Regions from separate parts of the Streptacidiphilus sp. MAP5-3 genome, predicted to be linked through region 2. Evidence: riboswitches for the same ligand, from Rfam matches in the RefSeq annotation. Region 2 holds a riboswitch; each other region holds the start of a gene.
What was found. A riboswitch is a leader RNA that binds a small molecule or an ion and turns the genes downstream of it on or off. The one in region 2 is predicted to bind cobalamin.
Positions count from the first base shown of each region.

Region 1: linked by a shared signal. The riboswitch ahead of ABH928_RS09290 (ABC transporter substrate-binding protein) and the one ahead of cobI (precorrin-2 C(20)-methyltransferase) in region 2 are both predicted to bind cobalamin.
Region 3: linked by a shared signal. The riboswitch ahead of ABH928_RS01470 (ribonucleoside-diphosphate reductase subunit alpha) and the one ahead of cobI (precorrin-2 C(20)-methyltransferase) in region 2 are both predicted to bind cobalamin.
Region 4: linked by a shared signal. The riboswitch ahead of ABH928_RS05120 (HoxN/HupN/NixA family nickel/cobalt transporter) and the one ahead of cobI (precorrin-2 C(20)-methyltransferase) in region 2 are both predicted to bind cobalamin.

Region 1 covers NZ_JBGCCL010000004.1:159,693-166,893, forward strand. The annotation lists gene icmF (fused isobutyryl-CoA mutase/GTPase IcmF) at 2-3,232, shown strand; gene ABH928_RS09275 (hypothetical protein) at 3,409-3,564, shown strand; gene ABH928_RS09280 (MFS transporter) at 3,671-5,314, opposite strand; cobalamin riboswitch at 5,449-5,597, shown strand; gene ABH928_RS09285 (hypothetical protein) at 5,704-5,892, opposite strand; gene ABH928_RS09290 (ABC transporter substrate-binding protein) at 5,894-6,715, shown strand; gene ABH928_RS09295 (FecCD family ABC transporter permease) at 6,743-7,201, shown strand, end outside.
Region 2 covers NZ_JBGCCL010000026.1:30,949-38,149, reverse strand. The annotation lists gene cobM (precorrin-4 C(11)-methyltransferase) at 1-779, opposite strand, end outside; gene cobI (precorrin-2 C(20)-methyltransferase) at 776-1,543, opposite strand; cobalamin riboswitch at 1,573-1,697, opposite strand; gene ABH928_RS28640 (FAD-dependent oxidoreductase) at 1,804-3,027, opposite strand; gene ABH928_RS28635 (ATP-grasp domain-containing protein) at 3,156-4,400, opposite strand; gene ABH928_RS28630 (glycosyltransferase family 2 protein) at 4,947-5,735, shown strand; gene ABH928_RS28625 (hypothetical protein) at 5,728-6,657, shown strand; gene ABH928_RS28620 (hypothetical protein) at 6,654-7,148, shown strand; gene ABH928_RS28615 (glycosyltransferase family 2 protein) at 7,145-7,201, shown strand, end outside.
Region 3 covers NZ_JBGCCL010000001.1:329,930-337,130, reverse strand. The annotation lists gene ABH928_RS01475 (ribonucleotide-diphosphate reductase subunit beta) at 1-813, opposite strand, end outside; gene ABH928_RS01470 (ribonucleoside-diphosphate reductase subunit alpha) at 813-3,176, opposite strand; cobalamin riboswitch at 3,310-3,444, opposite strand; gene ABH928_RS01465 (GNAT family N-acetyltransferase) at 3,588-4,103, opposite strand; gene ABH928_RS01460 (hypothetical protein) at 4,264-4,854, shown strand; gene ABH928_RS01455 (histidine phosphatase family protein) at 4,899-5,663, opposite strand; gene mctP (monocarboxylate uptake permease MctP) at 5,759-7,201, opposite strand, start outside.
Region 4 covers NZ_JBGCCL010000002.1:309,810-317,010, forward strand. The annotation lists gene ABH928_RS05095 (succinate dehydrogenase cytochrome b subunit) at 1-543, shown strand, start outside; gene ABH928_RS05100 (fumarate reductase/succinate dehydrogenase flavoprotein subunit) at 543-2,510, shown strand; gene ABH928_RS05105 (succinate dehydrogenase/fumarate reductase iron-sulfur subunit) at 2,507-3,271, shown strand; gene ABH928_RS05110 (hypothetical protein) at 3,395-3,574, shown strand; gene ABH928_RS05115 (ArsR/SmtB family transcription factor) at 3,598-3,990, opposite strand; gene ABH928_RS05120 (HoxN/HupN/NixA family nickel/cobalt transporter) at 4,069-5,145, opposite strand; cobalamin riboswitch at 5,311-5,451, opposite strand; gene ABH928_RS05125 (helix-turn-helix transcriptional regulator) at 5,489-6,472, opposite strand; gene ABH928_RS05130 (hypothetical protein) at 6,535-7,017, shown strand; gene ABH928_RS05135 (NIPSNAP family protein) at 7,014-7,201, shown strand, end outside.

The sequences.
Region 1 (7,201 bases), on a different contig from region 2:
CATGAGTGATCTGCACGTACCCCAGAGCCCCGTCCGCCTGGTCACCGCTTCGGCGCTGTTCGACGGCCACGACGCGTCGATCAACGTCATGCGACGGATCTTCCAGTCGCAGGGCGCCGAGGTGATCCACCTCGGGCACAACCGGTCGGTGCAGGAGGTCGTGAACGCGGCGATCGAGGAGGACGTCCAGGGCGTGGCGGTCTCGTCGTACCAGGGCGGGCACGTCGAGTACTTCGAGTACCTGGTCCAGTCGCTGCGCGAGCGCGGCGGGGAGCACATCCGCGTGGTGGGCGGTGGGGGCGGCGTGATCGTCCCCGAGGAGATCACCCGACTGCGCAGCAGCGGTGTGACCATCTTCTCCCCCGAGGACGGCCAGCGAATGGGCCTCGTCGGGATGATCAACTCGGTGATCAAGGACTGCGACTTCGACCTCTGGGAGAACCGGAGCGCCGAGGTGGCCGCCGTGCTGACCGGCGACCGGTCCGCGGTCGCACGCGCCATCACCGGAGCGGAACTCGGCAGGCTGTCACCGGAGTTCCTGGAGCAGGTGCGAGCCGCCGCCGCGGCGCGAGCGGTGCCCGTCCTGGGCATCACCGGCACCGGTGGCTCCGGCAAGTCCTCGCTCACCGACGAACTGGTGCGCAGGTTCCGGGTGGACCAGCAGGACAAGCTGCGCATTGCGGTGATCGCGGTCGACCCGACCCGTCGGCGCGGCGGCGGAGCCCTGCTCGGCGACCGCATCCGGATGAACTCCCTCGACGGCAACCGGGTGTTCTTCCGAAGCCTGGCCACCCGCGGCAGCCACGAGGTGCCCGAGCACCTCACCGACGTGATCGACGTGGTCAAGGCCGCCGGGTTCGACCTGGTGATCGTGGAGACGCCGGGCATCGGCCAGGGCGACGCGGCCATCGTGCCGTTCGTCGACGCCTCCCTGTACGTGATGACGCCGGAGTTCGGCGCCGCCTCGCAGCTGGAGAAGATCGACATGCTCGACTTCGCCGACGTGGTGACGATCAACAAGTTCGAGCGACGCGGGGCCAAGGACGCGCTGCGCGACGTGAGCCGCCAACTGGTGCGCAACCGCCAGGCGTTCGACAAGAGGCCGGACGACATGCCGGTGTTCGGCACCTCGGCGGCGACGTTCAACGACGACGGGGTCACCGCGCTGCACCAGCACCTTTCGGCCCTGCTGACCGACAAGGGCCTCCAGCTCTCCGAGGGCACGCTGCCGTCGGTCGACGTACGCCACTCCTCCGGCATCCGGCAGGTCGTGCCCGCCGACCGGGTGCGCTACCTCGCCGAGATCGTCGAGACGGTCCGCGGCTACCACGCCGAGACCGAGCAACTCGCCACCGCCGCACGGCGGGTGCAGTACCTGGACGCCGTCAGGGCCGAGCTGGTCGCGGCGGGGCTCGACGCCGCGAGCGTGACCGAGCTGCTCACCGAGGCCTGCCGGCAGCTCCCCTACGACCTGGCCGAGCAGATCAAGGGCTGGCCCGCGGTGGTGGAGTCTTATTCCGGCACCGAGCAGGTCGTGAAGGTCCGCGACAAGGAGATCCGCACCGCGCTGACCCGCGAGTCCCTGTCGGGCAACCGGATCCCCCGCGTGGCGCTGCCCCGGTTCACCGACCACCAGGAGCTGGTGCGGTTCTGGCGCCGGGAGAACCTGCCGGGCTACTTCCCGTTCACCGCAGGGGTCTTCCCCTTCAAGCGGGACGGCGAGGACCCCGCCCGCATGTTCGCGGGCGAGGGCGACCCGCAGCGCACCAACCGACGGTTCAAGCTGCTCTCGGAGGGCCAGCCGGCCACCCGGCTCTCCACCGCGTTCGACTCCGTGACGCTGTACGGCCGCGACCCCGACGAGCGCCCCGACGTCTACGGCAAGGTCGGCACCTCCGGCGTCTCGGTCGCCACCCTCGACGACATGAAGGTGCTCTACGACGGCCTCGACCTGATCGCGCCCACGACCTCGGTCTCGATGACGATCAACGGCCCCGCGCCCACCGTGCTGGCGTTCTTCCTCAACACCGCCATCGACCAGCAGATCGAGCGGTTCCGCGCCGACGAGGGTCGCGATCCCTCCCCCGCGGAGACGGACGAGCTGCGCGCCCACGCGCTGGCCAACGTCCGCGGCACCGTGCAGGCCGACATCCTCAAGGAGGACCAGGGGCAGAACACCTGCCTGTTCTCCACCGAGTTCTCGCTGCGGATGATGGCCGACATCCAGGAGTGGTTCATCGCCCAGAAGGTGCGGAACTTCTACTCGGTCTCCATCTCCGGCTACCACATCGCCGAAGCGGGCGCGAACCCGATCAGCCAGCTCGCCTTCACCCTCGCCAACGGCTTCACCTACGTCGAGGCGTACCTGGCGCGCGGCATGCAGATCGACGACTTCGCCCCCAACCTGTCGTTCTTCTTCTCCAACGGCATGGACCCCGAGTACTCGGTGCTCGGCCGGGTCGCCCGCCGCGTCTGGGCCGTCACGATGAAGAAGAAGTACGGCGCCAACGAGCGCTCCCAGAAGCTGAAGTACCACGTGCAGACCTCCGGGCGCTCGCTGCACGCGCAGGAGATGGACTTCAACGACATCCGCACCACGCTGCAGGCGCTGATCGCCATCTACGACAACTGCAACAGCCTGCACACCAACGCCTACGACGAGGCAGTCACCACCCCCACCGAGGAGTCCGTGCGCCGGGCCCTCGCCATCCAGCTGATCATCAACCGGGAGTGGGGCCTGGCGATGAACGAGAACCCGCTCCAGGGCTCGTTCGTCATCGACGAACTCACCGACCTGGTCGAGGAGGCGGTGCTCCAGGAGTTCGAGCGGATCAGCGAGCGCGGCGGTGTCCTCGGCGCCATGGAGACGGGCTACCAGCGCGGCCGCATCCAGGACGAGTCGATGCTGTACGAGCAGCGCAAGCACGACGGCACCCTGCCGATCATCGGCGTCAACACCTTCCGCAACCCGCACGCCGACACGGCGACGCCCGGCCCGATCGAGCTGGCCCGGGCCACCGAGGACGAGAAGCGCTCGCAACTCCAGCGCGTGCGCGACTTCCAGGCCGGCCACCACGACGAGGCCCACGCCGCCCTGGCCGCCCTGCGGGACGCGGCGGTGAACGGCGACAACGTCTTCGCCGTGCTGATGGACGCCGCCCGCGTCTGCTCCCTGCAGCAGATCACCGAGGCGTTCTTCGAGGTCGGCGGCCAGTACCGCCGCAACGTCTGACGGGATGACGGGTCGGACGAGCCGAGAGTCTTCGATCGACAGGGAGATGCTTCCTACAGGCATTCAAAATAAAGGCATGGTCCCCGATTTGGTGCTACAATCGTAGCCATACGGGGCCGTCGGGCTGGCATCAACCGGATGCCGGCGGATCGCCCCTCCGCAAGGGGGAGAACACCATGACCTTCCAGCTCGAAGCCGCGACACGGGCGACCATCGACGAGCGTCTGCGTACGGCGAAGGCCTACCGCCTGACCCGCGCCGCCCGGCTCAACAACCGTGCCGAGCGCGCCGCCCGGCGTGCACATCAGGCCCTGACCAGCCTGCAGGCATGACCGTCCGTCCGAAAATGGGCCGCCACCGCTCCACGGTGACGGCCCATTTCCGTACCCCGTCCGGCTACGCGCGCTGACGGTCACCCACCTCTCACTGATCAGCGCCTCACTGATCAGTGCCGCCTTCACTCTCGACCGCGCCCTCGGTTGCGGGACGGCTGGCGGAGGGCAGCAGGTGACGGACCGTCGGCGGGCCCTGGGCGAGGGAGCGCACGTCCTGCAGGAGACGCTCGTCGTATCCGGTGGTCCGGCCGTCGTGCTGCAGCAGGTGCTCGGACCAGGAGGCGACCTGGAAGGCCTCGGTGAAGCGCTCGGGTGCTGCGCTGTCGCGGTACAGGTCCCAACTCACCGCGCCGGTACGCCTGCGGGACTGCTCCACCGGGCGCATCCCGGCGACGAAGGCGTCGGCGTCCTCGGGGGCGACGGTGTAGTCCAGCAGAACGAGCACCGGCGTGTCCTCCGGCACGGCGTCGAGAAGCAGTGCCGGCTCCGGCCAGGTGGACACGACCGAGCGGTCGAGCGGGACCGCGGTGTGGATGACCGGCCACCACAGCAGCGTGACGGTGGTCGCCACCAGCAACCCGGCGGCGGCGAGCAGCGCCTGGGTGAGTCCGGCGGCGCCGGCCACCGCGCCCCAGACCAGCGAGCCGATGCCCTGTCCTCCCATGAAGACGATGAGGTAGACGGCGAGCCCGCGGGCCCGGACCCATCCGGGCAGCCGGAGCTGCAGTTCGGTGTTGAAGGTCGACAGGTTGACCAGCCAGGCCGCACCCGTGGGCAGCAGAACGAGCGCCAGGGCGGGCAGGCTGTGCAGGGTGGCGGCGGCGACGGTGCCGCCGGCGAACATGACGCCGCCCAGCGCGAGCAGGACGTTGTCCGACACGGCCGCCCGTAGCCGCTTGATCGTCAGGGCGCCGACGATCGCCCCGACGCCCAGCGCCCCGAGCAGCAGCCCGTACCCTCCTGACCCCAGGTGCAGGCTCCGACCCGCCGTCACCGGCAGCAGCGCCCACAGCGCCGAGGCGGGGAGCACGAACAACGCGGAACGCACCAGGATCCGCCGCACGCCCGGCGCGTGCCGCACATAGCGAACGCCCGCGTGGAGAGCGGGAACCGGCGCCTCACTGCCGCGCAGACCCTGCGCCGGACGGTGCCAGGCATAGACCGCCAGCGCGACGACGACAAAACTGACGGCGTTCACCGTGAACACCACCGCCGGGCCGGAGACCGCGACGAGCAGGCCCGCCAGCGCCGGGCCGACGGCTCGGGCGACGTTGACGTTGAGGCTGTTGAGGGACGCGGCCTGCGGGATCAGATCGCGCGGGACCAGCTCCGGCTGGATCGCCTGCCAGGCGGGGTTCGTCATCGCCTGACCGCAGCCCATGAGGAACGTGAGCAGCAACAGGACCGTGGGCGTGGCCAGCCCCGCCCCCGTCAGCCCGGCGAGCACCCCGGCGAGCACCGCCATCGCCGTCGACAGCCCCAGCAGAATGTGCCGGCGGTCCAGCAGGTCCGCGAGCACGCCCGCCGGCAAGGAGACGAACAGCACGGGCAGCAGGCTGGCCGCCTGCACCGCCGAGGTGAGCAGCGCCGCGTTGTGCTGGTGCACCAGCATCCACTGGGCCCCCACGGTCTGCATCCAGGTGCCGATGTTCGACACCATCTGGGCCAGCCACAGCAGGCGGAACGCCGGCACCGCCATCGGCGCCCAGGACGACTGCCCGTAGCCCTGCTCCGCCTGCTTCCCCATGGGTTCCCTCTCGGACTGGTCCGGCACCGGTCCGGCACCGGTCGATTCTCCCGCCGATCGGGGTCCGGCGCCGCCCCGCCACGGGGGTGCCCGGCCGGGGATCGCGGCGCAGTGCTAACCTGCCTGAGCCAAAAAATCTGCGCAGCCATGCAGGTTTCCGGCAGCGTGCCAGGCAGCGAAGCCGGTGAAGCCCGCACTGCGGGTCATTCCGGCGCTGTCCCGCAACTGTGAGGGCCCTCTCCACGCGGTCCGAAGCCAGGTCGCCTCCTGCCGCGCTACGACATCGGCCCTCGTGGGAAGGGGCGGTCCGTTTCTGTCGGCGCGCGTCCTGCGCCGCTCGTCGACGGATTGGCTTCTTCCCGTCCCTCGGGAGGAAGCACCACCATGGCTCACTCGTCTGTCCGGCCCCGGCCTGCTCGGCGCACCCGGATCGTCCGCGCTGTCTCGACGGCGACCGCCGCGCTCGCAGCCGTGGCCGTCGTCGCCGGCTGCAGCTCCACGAGCTCCGGCAGCGCCGACTCCTCCGCCTCCTCGTCCTCGACGAGCGCGTCGTCGGCCGCCGCGACGTACCCGGTCACGGTGAGCGGCTCCAACGGCAAGGTCACCCTCAAGACCCAGCCGAAGCACATCGTGTCGCTGTCGCCGACCGCGACCGAGGACCTGTACGCGGTGGGCGCCGGCAAGCAGGTCGTCGCGGTGGACTCGGACTCCAACTACCCGTCCGGCGTGCCGACCACGAGCCTGAGCGGGCTGACCCCGAACATCGAGGCCATCGCCAAGTACAACCCGGACCTGGTCATCGCCTCCCAGGACTCCGGTGGCCTGGTCGCCGGGCTGACCAAGCTCGGCGTGCCGGTCCTGATCGAGCCCGCCGCGGCGACGATCAACGACGTCTACACGCAGATCGACGCGATCGGGCAGGCCACCGGTCACACCGCCCAGGCCACGCAGACCGTCACCGGCATGAAGGCGTCGATCACCGCCTCCGTCAAGCAGGCCGGCGCCGATCACGGGAACCTCAGCTACTACTGGGAGGTCAGCGCCAACCCGTACTACTCGGCGACCTCCACCACCTTCGCCGGGCAGATCGCCTCGCTGTTCGGCCTGAAGAACATCGCCGACAAGGCCGACAAGGCCTCCGACGGCGGCTACCCGCAGCTGTCCGCCGAGTACATCGTCTCGGCCCAGCCGCAGCTGATCTTCCTCACCGACAACCAGTCCGCCGACGGCGGGCAGAGCCCGGCGGTCGTCGCGGCCCGACCCGGCTGGTCCGGTATCCCGGCCGTCAAGAAGGATCAGATCGTCGGCCTCAACGACGACATCGCCTCGCGCTGGGGCCCGCGCCTGCCGCAGCTGGTCGCCCAGATCGCGCAGGCGATCGAGAAGGCCCCCACCAAGTGACGCACGGCGGACGGTAACGAGGTAACGGTGACAAGAGGCGGAGTCCGCCCGCGCACCCTGCGCGCCTACGGCATCGCGGTGGTGTTCCTGGCCGCCGCGGTGCTGGTGGGCGCCATGGCCGGAGCGGCGGACCTCAACCCGCTGGCGACGGCCGACGCGCTGCTGGACCGGCTGCCGCTGGTGCACCTGCCGCAGCAGCTCAGCCAGTTGGACCGCGCGGTGCTGTTCCAGATCCGGCTGCCGCGCGTGGTGCTGGGCGCCCTGGTCGGCGGGGCGCTCGCCCTCGCCGGTGCGGGCTACCAGGGCGTGTTCCGCAACCCCCTGGTCGACTCGTCCCTGCTGGGCGCGTCGGCCGGGGCGGGCCTCGGCGCGACCGTCGCCATCGTCTCGCTGGGCGGCGCGAACGCGGCCACCGTGCCCGTGGCCGCGTTCGTCGGCTCACTGGCCGGGGTCGCCCTCGCCTACCTGGCGGGCGTCACGGCCAGA
Region 2 (7,201 bases):
GCCTTCCGGAAGGTGTGGAAGTGCCCCGGGTGGTAGAGGTGCGAACGGGTGCCCTCGGCGCCGAGCGCCGGGCCGACCAGGAACAGCGTGTGCTTCCAGAGCTTGTGCTCCTTGACCGTCGCCTCCAGCGTGGCGACGGTGCACTGCAGCAGCAACTCCTCGGGCCAGGTGGCCTGGTAGGCCACCACGACCGGGGTCTTTGGGGCGTAGCCGCCTTCGACGAGCTCCTCGACCAGCTGCTTGGTGCGGGCGGCGGAGAGGAAGATCGCCATGGTGGTCCCGTGGCGCGCGAACTCGCGGACCTCCTCGCCCGGCGGCATCGGCGTCTTGCCGCCGCCCAGCCGGGTCAGGATCACGCTCTGCGCGACCTCGGGGATGGTCAACTCCCGCTGCGCCAGGGCCGCCACGGCGGAGAAGGAGGAGACGCCGGGCACGATCTCGGTCTCCAGGCCCAGCGCGCGGCAGCGGTCCAGCTGCTCCTGCACCGCGCCCCAGAGCGACGGGTCGCCGGAGTGGATCCGGGCCACCCGGCCGCCCTCGCGGGCGGTGCGCTCGTAGACGGCGAGCACGTCCTCCATCGGGATCAGCGAGGAGTCGAGGATCTCGGCGTCCGGACGCGCGTGCTCCAGCACCTCGGCCTGGACCAGGCTGGCGGCCCAGATCACCACGTCCGCCTCGGCGATGGCGCGCGCGGCGCGGAAGGTGAGCAGGTCGGCGGCGCCGGGACCGGCGCCCACGAACGTCACCTTGCCAGTGCTTCCGTTTGCGTGCGTCGTCACAGCTTTCCCCCTCGGCCCTCGCGCCGCGCCGGGGCGATCAGCGTCGACAGATACGGCACTTCTCCGGTCAGCGGCGAGCCGGCCGGGTGCAGTTGCTCGTCCGGCAGGCCGAGCGACGCACCCCAGACGGTGTCGGCGTCGCGCCCGGACTCGGCCAGCGCGGCGGCGACCTGACGCGCGAAGCGGCCGAACTTGTAGGCGACCACGGTGCCCGGACCGGCCAGCGCGTCCTTCAGCACGTCCGCGCCCGCGGTCACCGGAACCAGCGTCAGCGGCTCGGTGCCCTCGGCCAACACGGTGCCGCTCCGGGCGGCGAGGTCCTGCATGGCGGTGATGCCCGGCACGGTCTCGACCGTCAGGCCGGGGACCAGCTCGCGCAGCGTGTGGGCGAGGTAGGTGAAGGTGGAGTACACGTTCGGGTCACCGATCGTCGCGAACGCGACGGTCACCCCGGTGTCCTCGTCCCCGTCCTCGCCTGCGCGGAGCAACTCGGCGACGCGGGCACCGGCGGCGTCCCAGGCGGCCTCGCGGCGGGCCCGGTCCTCGCGCTCGTTGAGGGCGAAGACGACCCGCACCACCTTGGCGGCGTCCGCGTGGTGCAGCACGGTGGCCTCGGCCCGACCGGTCTCGCCGCTGTCCATGACCGGCACGACGACGACGTCGGCTTCGCGCAGTACGCGCACCGCCTTGACGGTGACCAGCTCCGGATCACCCGGTCCCATACCCACGCCGACCAGGCGTGGGCCAGACGCGCGTACGCGCACGGCAGCAGTCCTCACTCGGGGTCCGCGCCCCGGCTCGTGGTAACGGCGGCCAGAGTTCCTGGCTCACGGGGCTTCATACCCCCGCTGACAGTGGCGGGACCGCGCCGGATTCGCACCGGACTTCCTCGTCATTGCCGCCGTGTTCAGTTCTTCAGGTCTTTTCAGGCCTCGAAATCCCACCATGCTGCGCGTATGGCAGTCAACCGGACCTGCTGTGGCCTGGCCCACGCTGGGATCGAGCCCCTGACGCTGTCCCGGAACTACGCCAACCGCGCCCGCACCGCCTCCGCGATCCGCGTCGAGGCGAAGTCCGTACCGCAGACGAAGCGCATGAACGGGCCGAAGCTCGCCGCCGCCGGGAGCCCGGTGAACCAGAGGCCGGGCACCGACGCGGCCATCCCGGCGTCCAGTTCGGGGAAGCCGCCGACCCGGGCGATCCGGCCGCGCAGCTCGGGGGCGAGGAAGGGGACGGCGGACAGGTCCACCCGGTAGCCGGTGGCGGACAGCACGTGGTCGGCGGTGTGCTCGCGGGTCGCGCGGCTGTCGCGGTCCTCCGTGATCAGCACCACCTTGTCGCCCTCGCGCCGGATGCCGCGCAGCGACTGGCCGGTGTGGACGGGGAAGACGCCGTCCGCGCGGGCCCGCAGCCACCAGGCCCCGCTCGGCCCGAGCACCCTCTTGACCAGCTGCAGCCGCGCCTGCACGGGCAGGGCGCGGAAGGACTGCGGGTACCGGGCCATGGTCCAGAGCGACCAGGCCGCGCCCATCGGGGACTCCGGCTGCCACCTGAGGCCGTACGCGGGTGCCGCGCCGAACCGCACGTGCGGCGTGCGGGCCACCAACTCGACCTGCGCACCTGCCTCGTGGAGCAGGGCGGCACCCTCCAGCGCCGACTGTCCGGCGCCGACCACGATGACGGACCGTCCGGCAAGCGCGGCCATGTCGCGGTGCTGCGAGGTGTGCGAGAGGGGGCCGTCCGGCGACGGGCCGTCGGCCCCCAGGACGGTCCGCAGCATGCCCGGGATGTGTGCGAAGCCGGTCAGTCCGCTGGCGACCACGACCGCCGCCGCGTCGAAGGCCTCCCCTCCGTCAAGCTCCAGCCGGAAGCCACCACCGATGTTCTGACGGACGCTCCGTACGTGCTCGCGCTCGAGGAAGGGCACGGCCTGCTGCTGGAACCACTGCCCGTAGCGGACGAAGAGGTCGACCGGGACCCGGTCGTGTCCGCTCGGGGCCGTCCCCCCGTTGGTCCGGCAGTAGTCGTCGAGACGGTACCCGGCCGTCGGCGCGGAGATGTTGGAGGCGTCGGGAGTGGACTTGAGGTTCATCCCGACCGGCATGGTGTCGCGCCAGCTGTACATCGGGTCGCCGAAGGCGCGCACCGCAAGACCGGTCGCGCGCAGGTGGGCGGCGACCGACAGCCCGTAGGGACCTGCGCCGATCACTGCGACGGTCCGGGAACTACCGGAGGAGAACTGGGACATGGAGCTGCTCCTTTTCGGTGCACGGCTTTTGGACGGACGGCTGCTGCGCGGTTGGCTCGGCGCGATCGGCTCGGGGCGTGCCACGACAGCCGCACCGCCACGGGCGTGTCGGGTCGTGTCGGGTCGGTTCAGCGCTGTCGGAAGCGCCGCGCCCGGCTGGCGGCCAGGTACTTGAGGCCGGGCGCCACTGAACGGGCCAGCATCGCCGGGAAGGGCAGCGGGTCGTCGGGCGCCCACCACCCCAGTTCTCGCTCGGTCCACCGGGCGCGCGGCGGCAGGGAGGGAGTGCGGTAGTCGGAGCGGCGGTAGGCGAGCCGGGCCAGCAGGTCGATGTTCTCCACCACGATCCGGCGGCCCTGGATCTGTTCCGCGCGGGGAATCTCCCGTCCGGTCAGGTGGAGATGGAGTGCCCGGACGAGATCCACCCGTGCCTCCGTCTCGAAAAGCCGGAACTGTGCTCCGATGCGGGGATTGAAATCCAGGAGTTTGTACCGTCCGTCGCGCCGGTCGAACCGCCAGTCGAGATCGCAGACGCCGGCGAATCCGATCTCCTTGCAGAAATCCGCGGACAACTGTGCGAGTTCTTCATTGGGCGTGGTGACCGCCATCGCCGTCATTCCCGCGTGCGGCGGCCAGGAGCGCGCTTTCACGGCGGTGAACAGAACACGGGCATCCTCGGCGGTGCTGGTGTGCATGTGTACGATCCAGTCCTCCGCGTCGGCCCGCGGCAGGTACTCCTGCAGCACGACGCCAGGCTGTTCACCCCAACGCTCGGCGAGGGCGAGCAGCGCGTCCACGTCGTCGATCCGTGTGGTGCCGGGGACCGCCGGACGCGAGCGCCGGGTGAACGGGTCGCGGTTCTTGGCCACCAGCGGGAAGACCGCTGTCTCGGCGAACGCGAGCAGGTCGGCCCGGGTCTCCGGGAACGCCGCGCGGGCCGTGCTGACGCCGTGGCGCAGGCACAGGTCGTGCAGCCCCTGCTTGCTGGCGAGCGCGGCGACCAGGCCGTCCGGCGTGCGCGGGAACAGGAACCGGTCGGCGAGGTCCCGCTGCCGCTCGGCGACCAGGACCGCGGCCTCCTCGTCCGTCGGGATCAGCAGCGCGGGGCGTCCGATCCGCTCCCCGACGCGCAACAGGCCGGCCAGGAGCCGGTCCGGCGGCTCGGTCCCGGTGGTGCGCCAGACGTGTGCGCGGCGCGTGTACCGGGAGACGGCGGCCGGGGTGAGCCGGTCCTCCGTGACCGCGTGCACTGGTACGCCGAGCCGGCCGAGCGAGCGGATCGCGCCAACTCCACCGTGATGCAGCGGATAATGACCGAATTTCAGCACGAGCGCGGGCGTGCGGGTATCCGGCGCCAAAGGCCGATGTGCCACAAGTCCCCCCCGGGATACGGCGGCGACGCCATTTCTGGCGCTGACCGAATCGCAAGGTACCCCGCAGCTCGACTGGTCCACAAGGGACTTCGGACGACCTGTGGGGGCGCACAACGGCGCACGCGACGAAGCGGTCTGCTTCTTGTGACGGACGAGTGCGGATGTGACGCGTGAGCAACGATCGAATGCATGACGCATTGTTCTGTTCCGCTCAGGTCACGAAAGTTATGCGCGGGTGAGCATCGATTGTCGCGTATCGCTATCGCGGAGCCTTCGGCCCGGATACCTTGCTTGAGGCGGCGTGGGGGAGCCGCTTCACCGGGCCCAGGGGGAATGGCCCTTCTTTTTCGCGCACCGTCACGACGCCGTGCTGCGTCGTGAGGGGGGACCTGTGGGGGGACCGAGGTGCAACCCATCGACATTGCAAGCGAAACGGCCGGAACTGTCCGTGCTTCAGCGCGGACGCCGGTCGGGGAATCCGCCAGGGACGCCGCGAAGGACATCGCGGGCCTCCGGGCCGGCCGCAGCCGCGGCTCGGTCAGCCTGGTGGTCCCGGCACGAAACGAGGCAGCCAACATCAGCTGGGTGCTCGGGCGGATCCCCGACTGCGTCGACGAGGTGATCCTCGTCGACGGCGAGTCCAGCGACGACACCGCCGGACGGGCGCTCGCCATCCTGCCGTCGCTGCGGGTGGTGCCGCAGTCGGGTCCGGGCAAGGGCAACGCGCTGCGTACCGGATTCCTCAACGCCAAGGGCGACTTCATCGTCATGATCGACGCCGACGGCTCCATGTCGCCGCGCGAGATCCCGCGCTACGTGCACTTCCTGGAGCACGGCTACGACGTGGTCAAGGGATCCCGGTTCACCGGGGGCGGCGGTTCGCTCGACATCACCGCGCTGCGCCGGTGCGGCAACCGGGCGCTGCTGGCCCTCACCAACCTGCTGTACCAGGCCTCGCTGACGGACCTCTGCTACGGCTTCGTCGGCTTCCGGCGTGAGGCTCTGGAGAGGCTGGACCTGCGCTCCTCCGGCTTCGAGATCGAGACGGAGATGGTCTGCCGCGCCCTGCTCGAAGGGCTGCGGGTGGCCGAGGTGCCGACGCTCGAACTCCCGCGCCGCACCGGGCAGTCCAACCTGCGGACGTTCCGCGACGGCCACCGGGTGCTGCGCACGCTGCTGCGTGAGCGCACGGCCGGCACCGGCCGGGCCGGAGCCGTCCGCGCGGTGCAGCGTGCCGAAACGGATCTGCAGCCGGTTTCCGAGGCCACGCCGGTGACCTCCGCGGTGACTTCCGCGGTGGCCGCCCCCGTCGCGCCGGGGGCGGGTCATGCCTGACCGCTGGCCGGGTGCCGACGGCACCGCGTCGGCGCTGGCCCGTAGCGTCGTTCAGGCCGCCGAACGCGCCGACGCCGAGGCGGCGTTCGTCGCCGCCTCGGCGCTCGCACAGTTGACGGCCGATCGGCTCCAGGGCGCACCGCGTCTCCTGCCGGTGCCAGCGCGAGCCGCGTTGCCGGTGCGGGCGGGCGTCCGTGCCGTGCGCTTCGGCCACGAGCGGCTGGCCCGGGGAGCTGTGCTGCTGCGCGGACGTCTTGGACTGGAGCAGTGGCACGTGACCATCAGGGACCTGGCCAACGTGCTGGCCGAGGCGGTCCTGGTCGAGCCGGAGCAGGAGCGGGAGGCGGCGCTGGCCGGGCTGAAGGGCGCGCTGGAGCCACTGCGCGCCGGGGTGCCGAGCGCCGCCTTGCGCTGGCTGCGCGGTCTGCGCGCCGAACCGCCGCGCTGGCTCGCCCCCTCGGCGGAGGCCGGGAGCGGAGGCGGTCTGCGTCCGGCCGACTGCGCCGCGCTGGCCGGACGCTTCGCCCAGCAGCACCCCGACCGCGACCGGGTGCTGCTGGTCCTCGGCGTCCGTCCGGAGGGCTCCTACCTGGCCCCCCTGATAGCCGCCGCGCTGACCGACCTCGACTTCCGGCACGTCGTCTGCCGCACCGTCCGCCCCGAGGGACCGCTGTTGCCCGAGGAGCCGCAGCTCGCGGAGAGCGTGCGGCGGATCGGCGGCGTCGCGCTGCTCTGTGACGGGCCGCCGCACACCGGCGCGGCACTGGGTCGGGTCGCGGCCCGGCTGGTGGCCTGCGGCTTTGCCACGGAACGGGTGCTGCCGGTCTATCCGGCCGCGTCCCGGTCGGACGCCGCGCCGCCGATCACCGCGCTGCGGCCGTATCCGTCCGTGGTGCTCTCCGCCGAGGAGTGGCAGCGGTGACGGACAACCACACGCAACCCGACCGGACGCGTCCCGACCGCCCGCGACCTGACCGCGCGCAATCAGAGATCGGGCGGCACGCGGCACGCGCGCTGGCCGTGGCCGTGTGGGCCCTGCTGGGGTTGGCGGCGACGGCCACGGTGCTCTCCTCGATCGGTCTGCACGCCCAGCCCGTCGCGGCGTTGACGCTGCTCCTTCTGCTGGCCGGTCCCGGCTCAGCGCTGGCCTGGGCACTGCCGGGACAGGAACTGCCGCTGCGCCTGCTGATCGGCGTCTTCGGCGGGCTGGCCGCCGACGCCGTGATCGCCCAGGCGATGCTGACGCTGCGGCTCTGGTCGCCGTCCGGGGGAGCACTGGCCGCGCTGGCACTGACCCTCGTCCTGCTCGCGCTGAGGCCTCTCGGCGCGCTGGGCACCCGCCGGGGGAGCGCGCAACCGACCGCGCGTCCGTCGGCCCGCACGACCGATCCCAGGGGGAGCGCCGCACCATGACGGCATCCGACGAAGCCGGAATTCTCGATCCACGCACATCGATTGACGCACCG
Region 3 (7,201 bases), on a different contig from region 2:
CTCACCGCACAGGTCGCCGGCGAACTGGAGCTCGGCCTCGACGGCCTCCTCCAGCATCGCGGTCACCCGCTCGCCCATCTCCTCGTCCCACAGGTCGGGCTCCTCGGCCCGGACCGTGTCGACGACCTGGAAGGCGAAGTCCATGTGCATGGACTCGTCGCGGAAGACCCAGTTGGTGCCGGTCGCCAGACCGTGCAGCAGGCCGCGGCTGCGGAACCAGTAGACGTACGCGAAGGCGCCGTAGAAGAACAGGCCCTCGATGCACGCCGCGAAGCAGATCAGGTTGAGCAGGAACCGGCGGCGGTCCTCCTTGGACTCCAACCGGTCGATCTTCTCGACGCTGTCCATCCAGCGGAAGCAGAACTGCGCCTTCTCGCGGATGGACGGGATGTTCTCCACCGCCGCGAAGGCCGCCGTGCGGTCCTCCGGGTCGGGCAGGTACGTGTCCAGCAGGGTCAGGTAGAACTGGACGTGCACGGCCTCCTCGAAGAGCTGGCGCGAGAGGTAGAGCCGCGCCTCCGGGGAGTTGATGTGCTTGTACAGCGTCAGCACCAGGTTGTTGGACACGATCGAGTCGCCCGTCGCGAAGAACGCGACCAGCCGGCCGATCATGTGACGCTCACCGGCACTGAGCTTGGCCAGGTCGGCGACGTCGGAGTGGAGGTCGACCTCCTCCACGGTCCAGGTGTTCTTGATCGCGTTCCGGTAGTGCTCGTAGAAGTCCGGGTAGCGCATCGGGCGGAGCGTCAGCTCGAAGCCCGGGTCGAGGATGTTCTTCTTCTGGGTGGTGCTCGTGTCGGCGGTGCTGGTCATTACTGGCAGGCCTCGCAGGACTCAGGGTTCTCCAGGGAGCAGGCGACGGCTTCCGTCTCCTGCACCGCCTGGGCGGTGGCCGCGCGGGCGATCCGGGTCGCCGGGCGGGAGCGCAGGTAGTACGTGGTCTTCAGGCCGACCTTCCAGGCGTACGCGTACATCGAGCTGAGCTTGCCGATGGTGGGCGCGGCCATGAAGAGGTTGAGGGACTGGCTCTGGTCCAGGTACGGCATGCGGGCGGCGGCCAGGTCGATCAGCGCGCGCTGCGGGAGCTCCCAGGCGGTGCGGTAGAGGCGCTTGTAGTCCTCCGGCAGGTCGGTGATCTCCTGGGCGGAGCCGTTGCCCTCGCGCAGTTCCTCGCGGGTGATCGCATTCCAGAGGGCGAGGTTCTTCAGGTCGGCCACCAGGTACGGGTTGACCTGGAGGAACTCGCCGGAGAGGGTCTCCCGCTTGAAGAGGTTGGAGACCTGCGGCTCGATGCACTCGTAGACGCCGGCGATGGAGGCGATGGTCGCGGTCGGCGCGATGGCCAGCAGCAGGGCGTTGCGCAGGCCGGTCTCGGCGATGCGGGCGCGCAGTGCGTCCCAGCGCTCCGGCCAGGCAGGGGCCACGTCGAAGTGGTCGATGTGCAGCTTGCCGCGGGCGGCGCGGGTCTCCTCGTAGGCGGCGTGCCGGCCGAAGCGCTCGGCCAGCTCGCAGCTGGTCTCGTAGGCGGCCAGCATGATCCGCTCGGAGAGCTTCGTCGAGAGCGCCTTGGCCTCGGCGGAGTCGAAGTCCAGGCGGAGCTTGAAGAAGACGTCCTGCAGGCCCATCATGCCCAGACCCACCGGGCGCCAGCGGGAGTTGGACGTGCCCGCCTCGGGGGTCGGGTAGAAGTTGATGTCGATGACCCGGTCCAGGAAGGTCACCGCGGTGCGCACGGTGGCGTCCAGGCGCTCCCAGTCGATCTCGCCGTTCGGCAGCACGTGCGCCCCGAGGTTGACCGAACCCAGGTTGCAGACGGCCGTCTCGGAGTCGTCCGTGATCTCCAGGATCTCGGTGCAGAGGTTCGAGGAGTGGACCGTGCGGCCGGGCAGCGCGGTCTGGTTGGCGGCGCGGTTGGAGGCGTCCTTGAAGGTCATCCAGCCGTTGCCGGTCTGGGCCAGGGTGCGCATCATCCGCGCGTACAGGGTCCGGGCCGGGATGCTGCGGACGGCCTTGCCGTCCTGCTCGGCCTTGACGTAGGCGGCGTCGAACTCGGCGCCCCACAGGTCGACCAGCTCGGGGACGTCGCCGGGGGAGAAGAGCGACCAGTCGCCGTCGGTCTCGACGCGGCGCATGAACTCGTCCGGGATCCAGTGCGCCAGGTTGAGGTTGTGCGTGCGGCGCGCCTCCTCACCGGTGTTGTCGCGGAGCTCCAGGAACTCCTCGATGTCGGCGTGCCAGGTCTCCAGGTAGACGCAGGCCGCGCCCTTGCGGCGACCGCCCTGGTTGACCGCGGCGACGGAGGAGTCGAGGGTGCGCAGGAACGGGACGATGCCGTTGGACTGGCCGTTGGTGCCGCGGATCAGCGAGCCGCGCGAGCGGATCCGGGAGTAGGACAGACCGATGCCGCCCGCGTGCTTGGAGAGCCGGGCGATCTGCGCGTAGCGGCTGTAGATCGAGTCCAGCTCGTCCAGCGGCGAGTCCAGCAGGTAGCAGGAGGACATCTGCGGGTGCCGGGTGCCGGAGTTGAACAGCGTCGGCGAGCTGGGCAGGTACTCCAGGCGGCTCATCAGCCCGTACAGCTCGGCGACCTCGGCCACCGACTTCTCGTTGCCCCCGACCTCCAGCCCGCACGCCACCCGCAGCATGAACTGCTGCGGCGTCTCGATCACCTGACGGGTGATCGGGTGGCGCAGCAGGTAGCGGGAGTAGAGCGTGCGCAGGCCGAAGTACTCGAAGCGGTCGTCGGCCTGCTGGTCGACGACGGCGTCCAGTGCGTCGGCGTGCGCGGCGACGAAGGCGGCGGTGGTGTCGCCGATCAGACCCTCGCGGTGGCCGACGGCCACGGACTCGGCGAAGCAGGACGAGCCCTGACCAGCCGCCTCCTCGCGGACCTCCTCGGCCAGCAGCCGGGCCGCCAGACGTGAGTACTGCGGGTCCTCGGCGATCAGCGCGGCGGCGGCCTCGATGGCCAGCCCGCGCAGCTCCGCGTAGTCGGCCTGGGCGCTGCGGCCACGCAGCGCGGCGGCGGCGACGCGGCCCGGGTCGACCTGGGTCAGGTCTGCGGACCGCTCGGTGAGCGTGACCAGCAGCGCGGTGCCGGGAGCGTCGGCGGCGCCACCACGGGCGTCGGGCTCACGGGTGGGCTGGGGCAGGGTGGGGACGGCGATGTCCGTCATGTACGCGCACGCTCCTCGTTGGCGGCCGGTGGCTGAGGCACGGGTCGCGTGAGAAGGCAGGCGGGAGCAGAGCAGCGCGAAGCAGCCCGTCGGCCCACCCACGAGGCCCGGTTGCAGCGCCCGCGGCCGGGCAGGCCGAGGACGCGCTGACGGCAGGTCATCGGACTCGCGGACAGGCCGGATCGGCAGCCGCTCACCGTTGCGGGGCAGTCCCGGAATCGCACCGGGTTCCCCTGCTTCGACAGCGAGCATGAGCATACATCTAGGGGCAGGTGCGTCACGCACCACCAGATGTTGTGTCGCGGCGTGATTCGTTCGAGTAACCGTTCGATCACTCGGCTGCCCCGCTGGAGCACTGCTGCGGCGCACTCCGGGCACCGGCTGAGGCGTCGCGGCTCCTGCCTGCGGGCATCACGCAGGCGAGCCGGACAGCTCCAGTGCGTAGGTGAAGAGGACCATGCCGGGGATCGGCGACCAGTCGCGTTCGGGGGTCCGGACGAAGCCGAGACGCCCGTATATCCGGTGCGCGAAAGCCATCTGCTGTTGTGATGACATGACGATCCGGGGCAGTCCGAGCTCCCGGGCGCGGTCGATCACGGCACGGACCATCAGCTCGCCGATGCCGCGTCCGCGGGCGGCCGGGTCCGGGGAGACGGCCAGCATCCGGAACTCGCCCTCCTGACCCTGCGCCAGGTCCGCGTAGGGGGAGCCGGGCGGGGCGAAGGTCACCGAGCCGAGGACCGCGCCCGTCTCCTCGTCCACCGCGACGAGCAACTCCGCCTTCTCGGCCCGGTCGCCCGGATCGCGCAGCAGCTTGGCGTAGTCGCCGTCCCGCTCGGTGTGACCGTCGTGGATGAAGGCCTCGGCAACGAGGTGACCTGCGGCGTCGTACTCGTCGGGCAGGGCGGGGCGGACGATGATGCTCATCCTTGAAGTCTGCCTGACCTCTCCCCGGTTGCTCCGTGCGGGGGTGCGCCGAGCGGCGCGGCAGAGGGTGACGTGCCATGTTCGTTGAGTGATGTACCAAGCGAAGCGTGATGCGAAAGGGCGCAGCAGCCGCGCCCTGATACTCGGTTGTCTCCCCGTCATGACCGCGGCCGCGTTGCTGGCGGGGACGACGACGCAGGCGAACGCGGCGACGGCGGGCAAGGAGACCATAGCCGCCAAGACCGCCCCGATCTGCGCAGGGGCGGCGCAGCCCAACCCGATCGCGGTCACGCTGACCGGGGTCCACCGCGGTTACGTGCGCGGCGCGGGTTGGTCGACGCTGCGGCTGACGCTGCACAACCGCACCCGGGCGGCCTGCGGGCAGCTCAAGCCGGTGCTCGTCTACGGCGCGCGGTCCCGCACGCTGCGCGTCGACGCGCTGCGGCTGGAGACCTGGCTCGCCGGACGGTGGCGGGCGGTCGGGGTCGACGCCGCGCTCGGCGAGCTCGCGGGCGAGGTGGGCCCGCGCAACGGACTGAGCCTCCGGCCCGGTGCCACGGCGGCGCTGACGCTGCGGATGCGGCTGACCCGCAGCGCGCCGACGGGGGACTGGCTCTCCCTGGCGGTCGCCTACGCGCCGCTCCAGACCAAGCCCGCCAAGGGCGCGCCGTCCGGCACGACGACGCAGGCCTGGCCGGTCGGGGTCACCGACCCGCTCTACTTCCGGGTGACCAGCAGGCACTCCCGGTGACCCCGACTGCCTCGCGGGTCAGTCAGAACACCTGACCCGCACGCCTAACCCTCCAGGTGGGGGCGCTCGTTCCAGCAGTCCAGGGCGAGGGCGCCCTTGGCGTCGCGGATCCAGCGGGTGACCGAGGTGTTGCGGACCGCGCCGCCCTCGGTCAGCTCCTGGAGCTCGCCCTCCTGGAGGTCGTCGATGACGTGGCGGAGCAGGATGACCACCGCGTCGTGGGCGACGACCAGGACCCGGCGGTTGCTCTCCCCCTCGTAGAGGTCGCGGAGCGCGCTGCGCAGGCGCTGGGCCACGTCGGTGAGGGACTCGCCGCCGGGCGGGCGCCAGCGCAGTTCGCCGAGCAGGCGGCGGCGGGCGGCCTCCTGCGGGTGGCGCAGCTCGATCGCGGCCGAGGTCAGCATCTCCAGCACGCCCAGCTCGCGGTCGCGGAGCCGCTCGTCGGTGCAGATCTCCGGGAGCGGCAGCCCGGCCCGGTCCAGCTCCTCGACGACCAGCTCGGCGGTCTCCTGGGTGCGCAGGTACGGGGAGACCCACAGGCTCTGCGGGACGCCGTCCTCCGAGCGGGTGGCCAGCCAGCGGCCGAGGGCGCGGGCCTCCGCGCGGCCCAGCGTGGTGAGCGAGAGGTCCGCGTCCCGGCACGTGATGCCGACGTCCAGGGCGCCGACCGCCTCCGCGGCCTGGAAGGCGGCGTTGGCGGTGCTCTGGCCGTGCCGGACGGCGGTGAGCGTCAGCGGCCCCGGCAGCCCCGGGAAGAGCCGGCGCGGAGCCGTCCGCTGCGCCTTCGGATAGTGCTGGGTCAGTGCCACGTCGGGCCCCCTGGGGATCGACTGGCCCGCCGCGGGAATGCAGAACGGGCCGCGCCCCCAGTGTGCGGGAGTGCGCGGCCCGTTCTAAGGGCGCATCAGGTGGTGACGGGGGCGATCACCGGTTCGGAGTGCTCCGTGTCGTCCACGTCGGCGACGTAGTCGGCCGGGACCGTCTCGTCGACGCCCTCGGGCGACTTGACCAGCCGCAGCCCGACGGTCAGCACGACCGCGACGGCCAGGTTGAGCACCAGCGCGATCAGGCCGATGTAGCCCATCTGCCCGATGCCCGGGATGTTCACGGTGTTGCCGCCGAAGTGCGAGCCGGGCTTGCCGGCGGCGGGGATGCCCCAGGTCTCGTAGGTGCTGTAGGCCATGCCGATGGCCCAGCCGGCCAGCAGCCCCCAGCGGTGGAACCACCGGGTGAACAGCCCGCCGACAATGGCCGGGAACGTCTGGAGGATCCAGATCCCGCCCAACAGCTGGTAGTTGACCGAGAACGACTGGTCCAGGGTGAGGACGAAGGCCAGTGCGCCGAACTTCACCACCAGCGAGACCAGCTTGGCGACCTTGGCCTCCTGGGCCGGGGTCGCGCTCGGCTTGAGGAACTCCTTGTAGATGTTCCTGGTGAACAGGTTGGCGGCGGCGATCGACATGATCGCGGCCGGGACCAGCGCCCCGATCCCGATCGCGGCGAAGGCGACCCCCGCGAACCAGCTCGGGAACATCTGCTGGAACAGCTGCGGGATGGCCAGGTTCTTGTCGTAGCCGGTCACGCCCTTGCCGACGCCCGCCGAGATGGCCATGAAGCCCAGCATCAGCAGCAGGCCCAGCATCAGCGAGTAGGCGGGCAGGATGGCCAGGTTGCGGCGCACCGTGAGCCGGTTCTTGGCGGCCAGCACGCCCGTCGCCGAGTGCGGGTACATGAACAGCGCCATCGCCGAGCCGAGCGCGAGGGTGGCGTAGGTCCACTGCGCGGACGGCCCGGAGACCAGGCTGCCCCGCGGCTTGCCGGTGGTCGGGTTCTTGGCGGAGAGCGCGGTGGCGGCGTCGTGGAAGATGTGGCCGTAACCGCCCAGCCGGATCGGGATGTAGATGATCGCGACCAGCACCACGATGTAGATCAGAGTGTCCTTGACGAACGCGATCAGCGCGGGCGCCCGCAGACCGGAGCTGTAGGTGTACGCGGCCAGCACGGCGAACGCGATCAGCAGCGGCAGGTCCTTGCTCCAGCCGCTGCTGCCGCCGACGTGCATGGTCGTCAGGACCGCCTGGATGCCCACCAGTTGCAGCGCGATGTAGGGCATGGTCGCGACGATCCCGGTCACCGCGACAGCGAGCGCGACGCTCCTGCTGCCGTAGCGTCCGCGCGCGAAGTCGGCCAGGGTGACGTAGCCCTTGCTGCGCGCCACCGACCAGAGCCGGGGCAGGAAGAGGAAGACCAGCGGCCAGGCGATGATCGTGTACGGCACGGCGTAGAAGCCGGCCGCGCCGACGCCGTAGACCAGCGCGGGAACGGCGATGAAGGTGTACGCGGTGTA
Region 4 (7,201 bases), on a different contig from region 2:
TTCGACGCGTACGCGGCCTGGCTGCGCACCATCGGCGAGCCGGTCCTGCACCAGTCCTGGTACCTGTGGATCCAGCGCACGGCCCTCGTGGCGTGCGTCGTGCTCCACGCGGTCTCCGCGTACCAGCTGAGCCGCCGGGACGTCGCCGCGCGCAGGCAGCGCTACGTCCACAGCACGCCCGTCGGCCCGTCCTTCGCGACCCGCACCATGCGCTGGGGCGGCGTGATCATCGGCCTGTTCCTGGTCTGGCACATCCTCGACCTCACCACCGGCACCCTGAACCCGCTGGGCGAGGCGGGCCACCCGTACGAGAACGTCGTCGCCGACTTCCGCAACTGGTGGGCGGACGTCATCTACCTCGTGGCGATGGCGGCGCTCGGCCTGCACATCCGCCACGGGTTCTGGAGCGCCGCACAGACCCTGGGCGCCAACGGGCCCCGCAGCGGCCCGGTCTTCAGGACCGTCAGCTGGGTCCTCGCCCTTGTCCTCTTCGCGGGCTTCGTCACCGTGCCCGTCGCAGTCATGACCGGAGCCGTGCACTGATGTCCGAGCACCCCGACAGCACCCCCTATGTCGACTATGCGGTCGGCGCGCCCGTCGCCGACACCCGGGCACCCGACGGGCCCATCGAGGAGCGCTGGAACACCCGCCGCTTCCAGGCGAAGCTGGTCAACCCCGCCAACCGCCGCAAGCACACGGTGATCGTGGTCGGCACCGGCCTGGCCGGCGGCAGCGCCGGGGCCACCCTCGCCGAACAGGGCTACCACGTCGTCCAGTTCTGCTACCAGGACTCCCCACGGCGGGCTCACTCCATCGCCGCGCAGGGCGGCATCAACGCGGCGAAGAACTACCGCAACGACGGCGACAGCGTCCACCGGCTCTTCTACGACACCGTGAAAGGCGGCGACTTCCGCGCCCGCGAGTCCAACGTCCACCGCCTGGCCGAGGTCTCCGTGCAGATCATCGACCAGTGCGTGGCCCAGGGCGTCCCGTTCGCCCGCGAGTACGGGGGACTGCTCGACACCCGCTCCTTCGGCGGCGTCCAGGTGCAGCGCACTTTCTACGCCCGTGGCCAGACCGGTCAGCAACTCCTCCTCGGCGCGTACCAGGCGTTGTCCCGGCAGATCGCCGCCGGCAACGTCGAGATGCACGCGCGCACCGAGATGCTCGACCTGATCGTGGTCGACGGCCGTGCCCGCGGCATCGTCGCCCGCGACCTGATCACCGGCACCGTCTCCAGCTATTTCGCCGACGCCGTCGTCCTTGCGTCCGGCGGGTACGGCAACGTCTTCCACCTCTCCACCAACGCCAAGAACTCCAACGCGACGGCCGCCTGGCGCGCGCACCGGCGTGGCGCGTACTTCGCCAACCCCTGCTTCACGCAGATCCACCCCACCTGTATCCCGCGCTCCGGGGACCACCAGTCCAAGCTCACGCTGATGAGCGAGTCGCTGCGCAACGACGGCCGGATCTGGGTGCCGAAGACCAAGGGCGACACCCGGAGCCCCGACCGGATCCCCGAGGACGAGCGCGACTACTACCTGGAGCGCCTCTACCCCTCCTTCGGCAACCTGGTGCCGCGCGACATCGCCTCCCGCGCCGCCAAGAACGTCTGCGACGAGGGTCGCGGCGTCGGTCCCGGCGGGCTCGGCGTCTACCTCGACTTCGCCGACGCGACCCGGCGGCTGGGCAGGCAGGCCGTCGCCGAGAAGTACGGCAACCTCTTCGAGATGTACCAGCGGATCACCGGCGAGGACCCCTACCAGGTCCCCATGCGGATCTACCCGGCGATCCACTACACGATGGGCGGCCTCTGGGTCGACTACGACCTGCAGACCACCGTCCCGGGCCTGTTCGCCATCGGCGAGGCCAACTTCACCGACCACGGCGCCAACCGCCTGGGCGCCTCCGCCCTGATGCAGGGCCTGGCCGACGGCTACTTCGTCCTCCCCACCACGCTCAACGACTACCTTGCCCGCAACCCGAGCCTGGGACTGGTCACCGAGGACCATCCCGAGGTCGCCCCGGTGGTCCGGGAGACCACCGAGCGCCTCGCCCGGCTGCTCGCCAACGACGGCGACCGCAGCCCCGACTCCTTCCACCGCGAGATCGGCGAACTGCTGTGGGAGTACTGCGGCATGGCCCGCAGCGACGCCGGGCTGCGCAAGGCGCTGGCCCGGATCCCGGAGATCCGCGAGGAGTTCTGGCGCTGCATCACGGTCCCTGGCGCAGGCGACGAGCTCAACCAGTCCCTGGAGAAGGCCAACCGCGTCGTCGACTACCTCGAACTCGCCGAACTGCTCTGCCTGGACGCGCTGCACCGCACCGAGTCCTGCGGCGGGCACTTCCGCACCGAGTCGCAGACCCGCGACGGCGAGGCCGCCCGCCAGGACGACGCGTTCTCCTACGCCGCCGCCTGGGAGTTCACCGGTACCGGCAGCGCGCCCGTCCTGCACAAGGAAGACCTGGTCTTCGAGTACGTCCACCCCACCCAGCGGAGCTACACGTGAACCTCACCCTGCGGATCTGGCGCCAGCGCAACGCCGACGCCCCCGGCGCCATGGTCACCTACCAGGTCCAGGACGTCTCACCCGACATGTCGTTCCTGGAGATGCTCGACGTCCTCAACGAGGACCTGATCCAGCGCGGCGAGGAGCCGGTCGCCTTCGACCACGACTGCCGCGAGGGCATCTGCGGCATGTGCTCGCTGGTCATCAACGGCGAGGCGCACGGCCCGGAACGCGCCACCACGACCTGCCAGCTGCACATGCGCCACTTCACCGACGGCCAGACCGTCGACATCGAACCGTGGCGGGCCACCGCCTTCCCGGTCGTCAAGGACCTGGTCGTGGACCGCTCGGCGTTCGACCGCATCATCCAGGCCGGCGGTTACATCACCGCTCCGACCGGCTCCGCTCCCGAGGCCCACGCCACCCCCGTCCCCAAGCCGGACGCGGACCTCGCCTTCGAACACGCCGAGTGCATCGGCTGCGGCGCGTGCGTGGCAGCCTGCCCGAACGGCTCGGCGATGCTCTTCACCAGCGCCAAGATCACCCACCTCGGCGTCCTCCCGCAGGGCGCGCCGGAACGCGAGAGCCGGGTGCTGGACATGGTCGGCGCCATGGACGCCGAGGGCTTCGGCGGCTGCACCAACACCGGCGCCTGCACCACGGCCTGCCCCAAGGGCATCCCGCTGACCAGCATCGCCACCCTCAACCGCGAGTTCCTCCGCGCGGCGAGGAGCAACCCCGGCGCGGCACACCGGCGCTGACGGGTTCCCGTCCGGCGCGCGTTCCGGGGCGGACACGGTCGCCGATGGCGAGATCTGACGCCACCACGGGTGCTCCCAGGTACGCGGAGGGACGCTTGGAACACCCAGCGCGGTGCCGGGACGATGACGGGCCACGACGCGATGGTCAACGGCCGGGGCTTCGGCGAGACGATCCGCAACATCAACGGCGACCCGGAGTGCAACGGCAAGAACCCGGACGAGCGCAACGACCGGATCAGCCTGTACAAGCAGTTCACCGGGATGCTCGGCACGGACGTCGGCCCGGGCGACATCTCCTGCTGATCCCGGGACGGCCTCCGGCGCGCTCAGGTGGCGCTGTGGTGCAGCTCCCGGGCGAGGACGGCCGGTTCGGGACGGATCTGGTCGAGGATCGCCGCCAGGTGGGCGTCCTTGAGTTCGTACCGGACGATCCGGCCGTCCTTCGTCCCGGCGACCGTGCCACCGGCGCGTAGCAGGCGCAGGATCTGCGAGACAGCGGTGTCGGCGATACCGGTCGCCGTGGCCAGGTCGGTGACGGCGATCGGACCGGCCCGGTGGACGGCCAGCAGCACGGCGAGCCGGTGCGGCTCGCCGAGCAGCGCGAAACGGTCGGCCCAGACGGGGAGTTGATCGGGCTCGCCGATGCCTTCGATGGCCGTGCAGACGCTGTGTTCGTCGATGGCCCTGCGGTGGGCCCGCTCGGTGGGAACGAGATGCATGGGGCCCATTGGACCCCCGCTGCCCGGTGATCTGCAACACCGTGCAGGTGAGCGGATGTGCAGGGTCAGTTGGCGGGCTCAGGCCTCGGTGGCCGTGACTGTCGCTGCGGCGTCGGCAGGAGCGGCCTCCGTCCCTCCGGCGAGACCGGTCTGCCAGCGGGACTCGATCTTGCCGTAACGCCAGTAGAGCAGCGCGACGACCCAGGTGAGGGCGAACAGCCCAGCGATGACGAAGCCAGCCTTGTTGATGTCGAAGTTGGCCATGAAGTCCCAGAAGCCGCCGGTGAGATGGAGCTCGCTGGTGAGTACGCCGAGCACCTCGATGGTGCCGATCAGGAAAGCGGCGGCGATGGAGAGGCCGGTGATGACGAGGTTGTAGTAGACCTTGCGCACAGGTCGCGCGAAGGCCCAGCCGTAGGCGAAGTTCATGAAGAAGCCGTCGAAGGTGTCGAAGAGGATCATGCCGCCGGAGAAGAGCAGCGGCAGCGCCAGCACGGCGTAGAACGGCAGCCCGGCGGTGGCGGCGTAGGCGGTGGCGGCGAGCAGGACGACCTCGGTGGCGGTGTCGAAGCCGATGCCGAAGATCATGCCCACGAAGAAGAGCTGCCAGGTGTGGTTGATGGAGCGCATGAAGCGGCCGAAGAAGCGCCACATCAGCCCGCGCGCCTGGAGCTGCCTTTCGAGCTCCTCCTCGTCGAAGGTGCCCCGGCGCATGTCGCGGAAGACCTTGAAGATCCCGGCGAGCACGATCAGGTTGAGCGCGGCGATCAGGTAGAGGAACCCGGCGGAGGTGAGCGTGCCGAGCATGCCGCCCAGCGTCTCGTAGGTCGAGTTCGGGTCGACCATCGCGCCGAAGACGGCCTTGGCGGCGACGGTGATGCCGACGCCTACGGCGGAGACGACCGTGGAGTGGCCGAGGGCGAAGAAGAAGCCACTGGCCAGGGGACGTTGACCGTCCGCCAGTAGCTTGCGGGTGGAGTTGTCGATCGCGGAGATGTGGTCCGCGTCGAAGGCGTGACGCGCGCCCAGCGTCCAGGCGGTGAACGCGACGCCGAGGCCGACGCCGAGCTTGTCGTAGTGGAAGTGGTGGGGGAGCACAGTGAAGATGTAGATGCCCCAGCCGACGCCGTTCAGCAGCAGAATCACCAGGGACATCACCCCGATCCTGGTCCATTCCGCGGGACTCAGGGACTGACGGACCATCTGTAGCTTGGCGACGAACGCGGACACTGGGCATCCTCCTCGGGACGCTCACAGGTCGGCGCGGCCTGGTCGGAGACTCCCGGAGGGCCCGGTCCGGACCGACCTTCCTGCGAGGCTGGTTTCCAGGAGTGCGACGCCAGGCGACCGGACTTGCCCTCACTCGTGCCGAGGGGTTCACCGTTGCGGGACAGCGCCGGATTCTCACCGGACTTCGCTGACGCTGCACTGTCCCCGCGCAGTGAGGGGACCTTCGGCAGCCTAGAGGTGGCGGGGGCTCGGGTACAAGCCTGCACATCTAAGCAGGTGTCTGATTCACTGCCGAGGACGGTGCGGACGTCGGCTGGTACCGGGCGGCGAGGGTACGCACCGTCTCGGTGATGCGGTCGCGGAGTTCGGCCGGTGCCAGGACCTCGACGTCCGCGCCGAGCCGGAGGAACTCCTGGTGGGCGTGGTCGATCGACTCGATGGGCACCCGGGTCTCGGTCCATCCGTCCTGTGCTGCTCCGTCGCCCAAGGCCGTTACGCCGAGGCGGCGGGCGCCCTCCGGGGTGAGCCGGACCAGGGCCTCCCCGGTGTGCAGCCGGGTGTGGAAGTCGGCCAGACTGCTGCTCCAGTGCGCGGCCAGGTCGAACCTGTCCGGGATGGCGAACTCCTGATCCAGCATATGGACTTCGAGGATCTGGTCGACCCGGTAGGTGCGGATCCCGGACGGCCCGCCGGCGGCCAGGTACCAGCGTCCGGCCTTGAGGACCAGCCCGTACGGCTCGACCCGCCGCTCGATCTCCTCCGGCGCCCGCCAGCGCCGGTACCGCATGAGGACCGCTCGCCGCGCCCAGAGCGCGGCGGCGACCGCGGGCAGGTGAGGCGTGCTCTCGGCCTCGCCGTACCAGCCGGGGGCGTCGAGCAGGAAGCTCCGCCGGATCCGCTCGGCCTGCTCGCGCAGCTCCGCTGGAAGTGCGGCCCGCAGCTTGAGCTGGGCGGTCACCAGCGCCTCGCCGAGGCCGAGTTGGGCGGCGGCGTCCGGGAGCGCCGTCAGGAACGCGGCCTGCGCCTCGTCCGGGGTCAACCCGGTGAGCCGGGTCCGGTAGCCGTCGACCAGCTGGTAGCCGCCCGCGTGTCCCGCCTCGCCGTACAGCGGGATGCCGGCGGCGGCGAGCGCGTCGACGTCCCGGTAGACCGTGCGGACGGAGACCTCCAGCTCCTCGGCCAGTTGGCGGGCCGTCATCCGGCCCCGGTTCTGGAGCAGCAGAAGCAGGGTCACCAGTCGGCTCGCGCGCATGTCGCCCAGTATCCACATCCACTGACAGGAGATGTCAGTGGAGCGTGCCTAACCTGCGTCACATGGACGACTTCGACTTCCTGCACGGCTCCTGGGACGTGGCCAACCGCCGTCTCACCACACCACTCGGCGACGCCGACGCGGACATCTGGGAGGAGTTCCCCGGTCACTCGGTGATCCAGCCCCTGTTCGGAGGGGCCGGCAACATCGACGAGATCACCTTCCCCACCCTGGGCCGTCAGGGCGTGTCCCTACGGCTCTTCGACCGCGAAACGAAGCAGTGGTCGATCCACTGGTCCGACAGCAGGACCGGCCGGCTGGACCCGCCGGTGGTCGGCGGCTTCACCGGTGACCGTGGCGACTTCTACGGAGATGACACCTACGACAGCCGCCCGATCCGGGTGCACTTCACCTGGCAGCGCCTCGGCCCGGACACCGCCCGCTGGGAGCAGGAGTTCTCCGCCGACGGGGGCCGCACCTGGGAGCTCAACTGGACCATGGACTTCACCCGCACCCGCACCCGTACCTGGCGGCCCGGCGCATGAACATCGTCGAACTCCGGCAGTACACCCTGCATCCCGGCGCGCGGGAGACGCTGATCGAGCTCTTCGAGCGCGAGTTCGTGACCGGCCAGCAGGCGGTCGGCATCACCGTGGGCGGGCGCTTCCGCGACCTGGACGACCCGGACCGCTTCGTCTGGCTGCGCGCTTTTCCGAACATGGCACACCG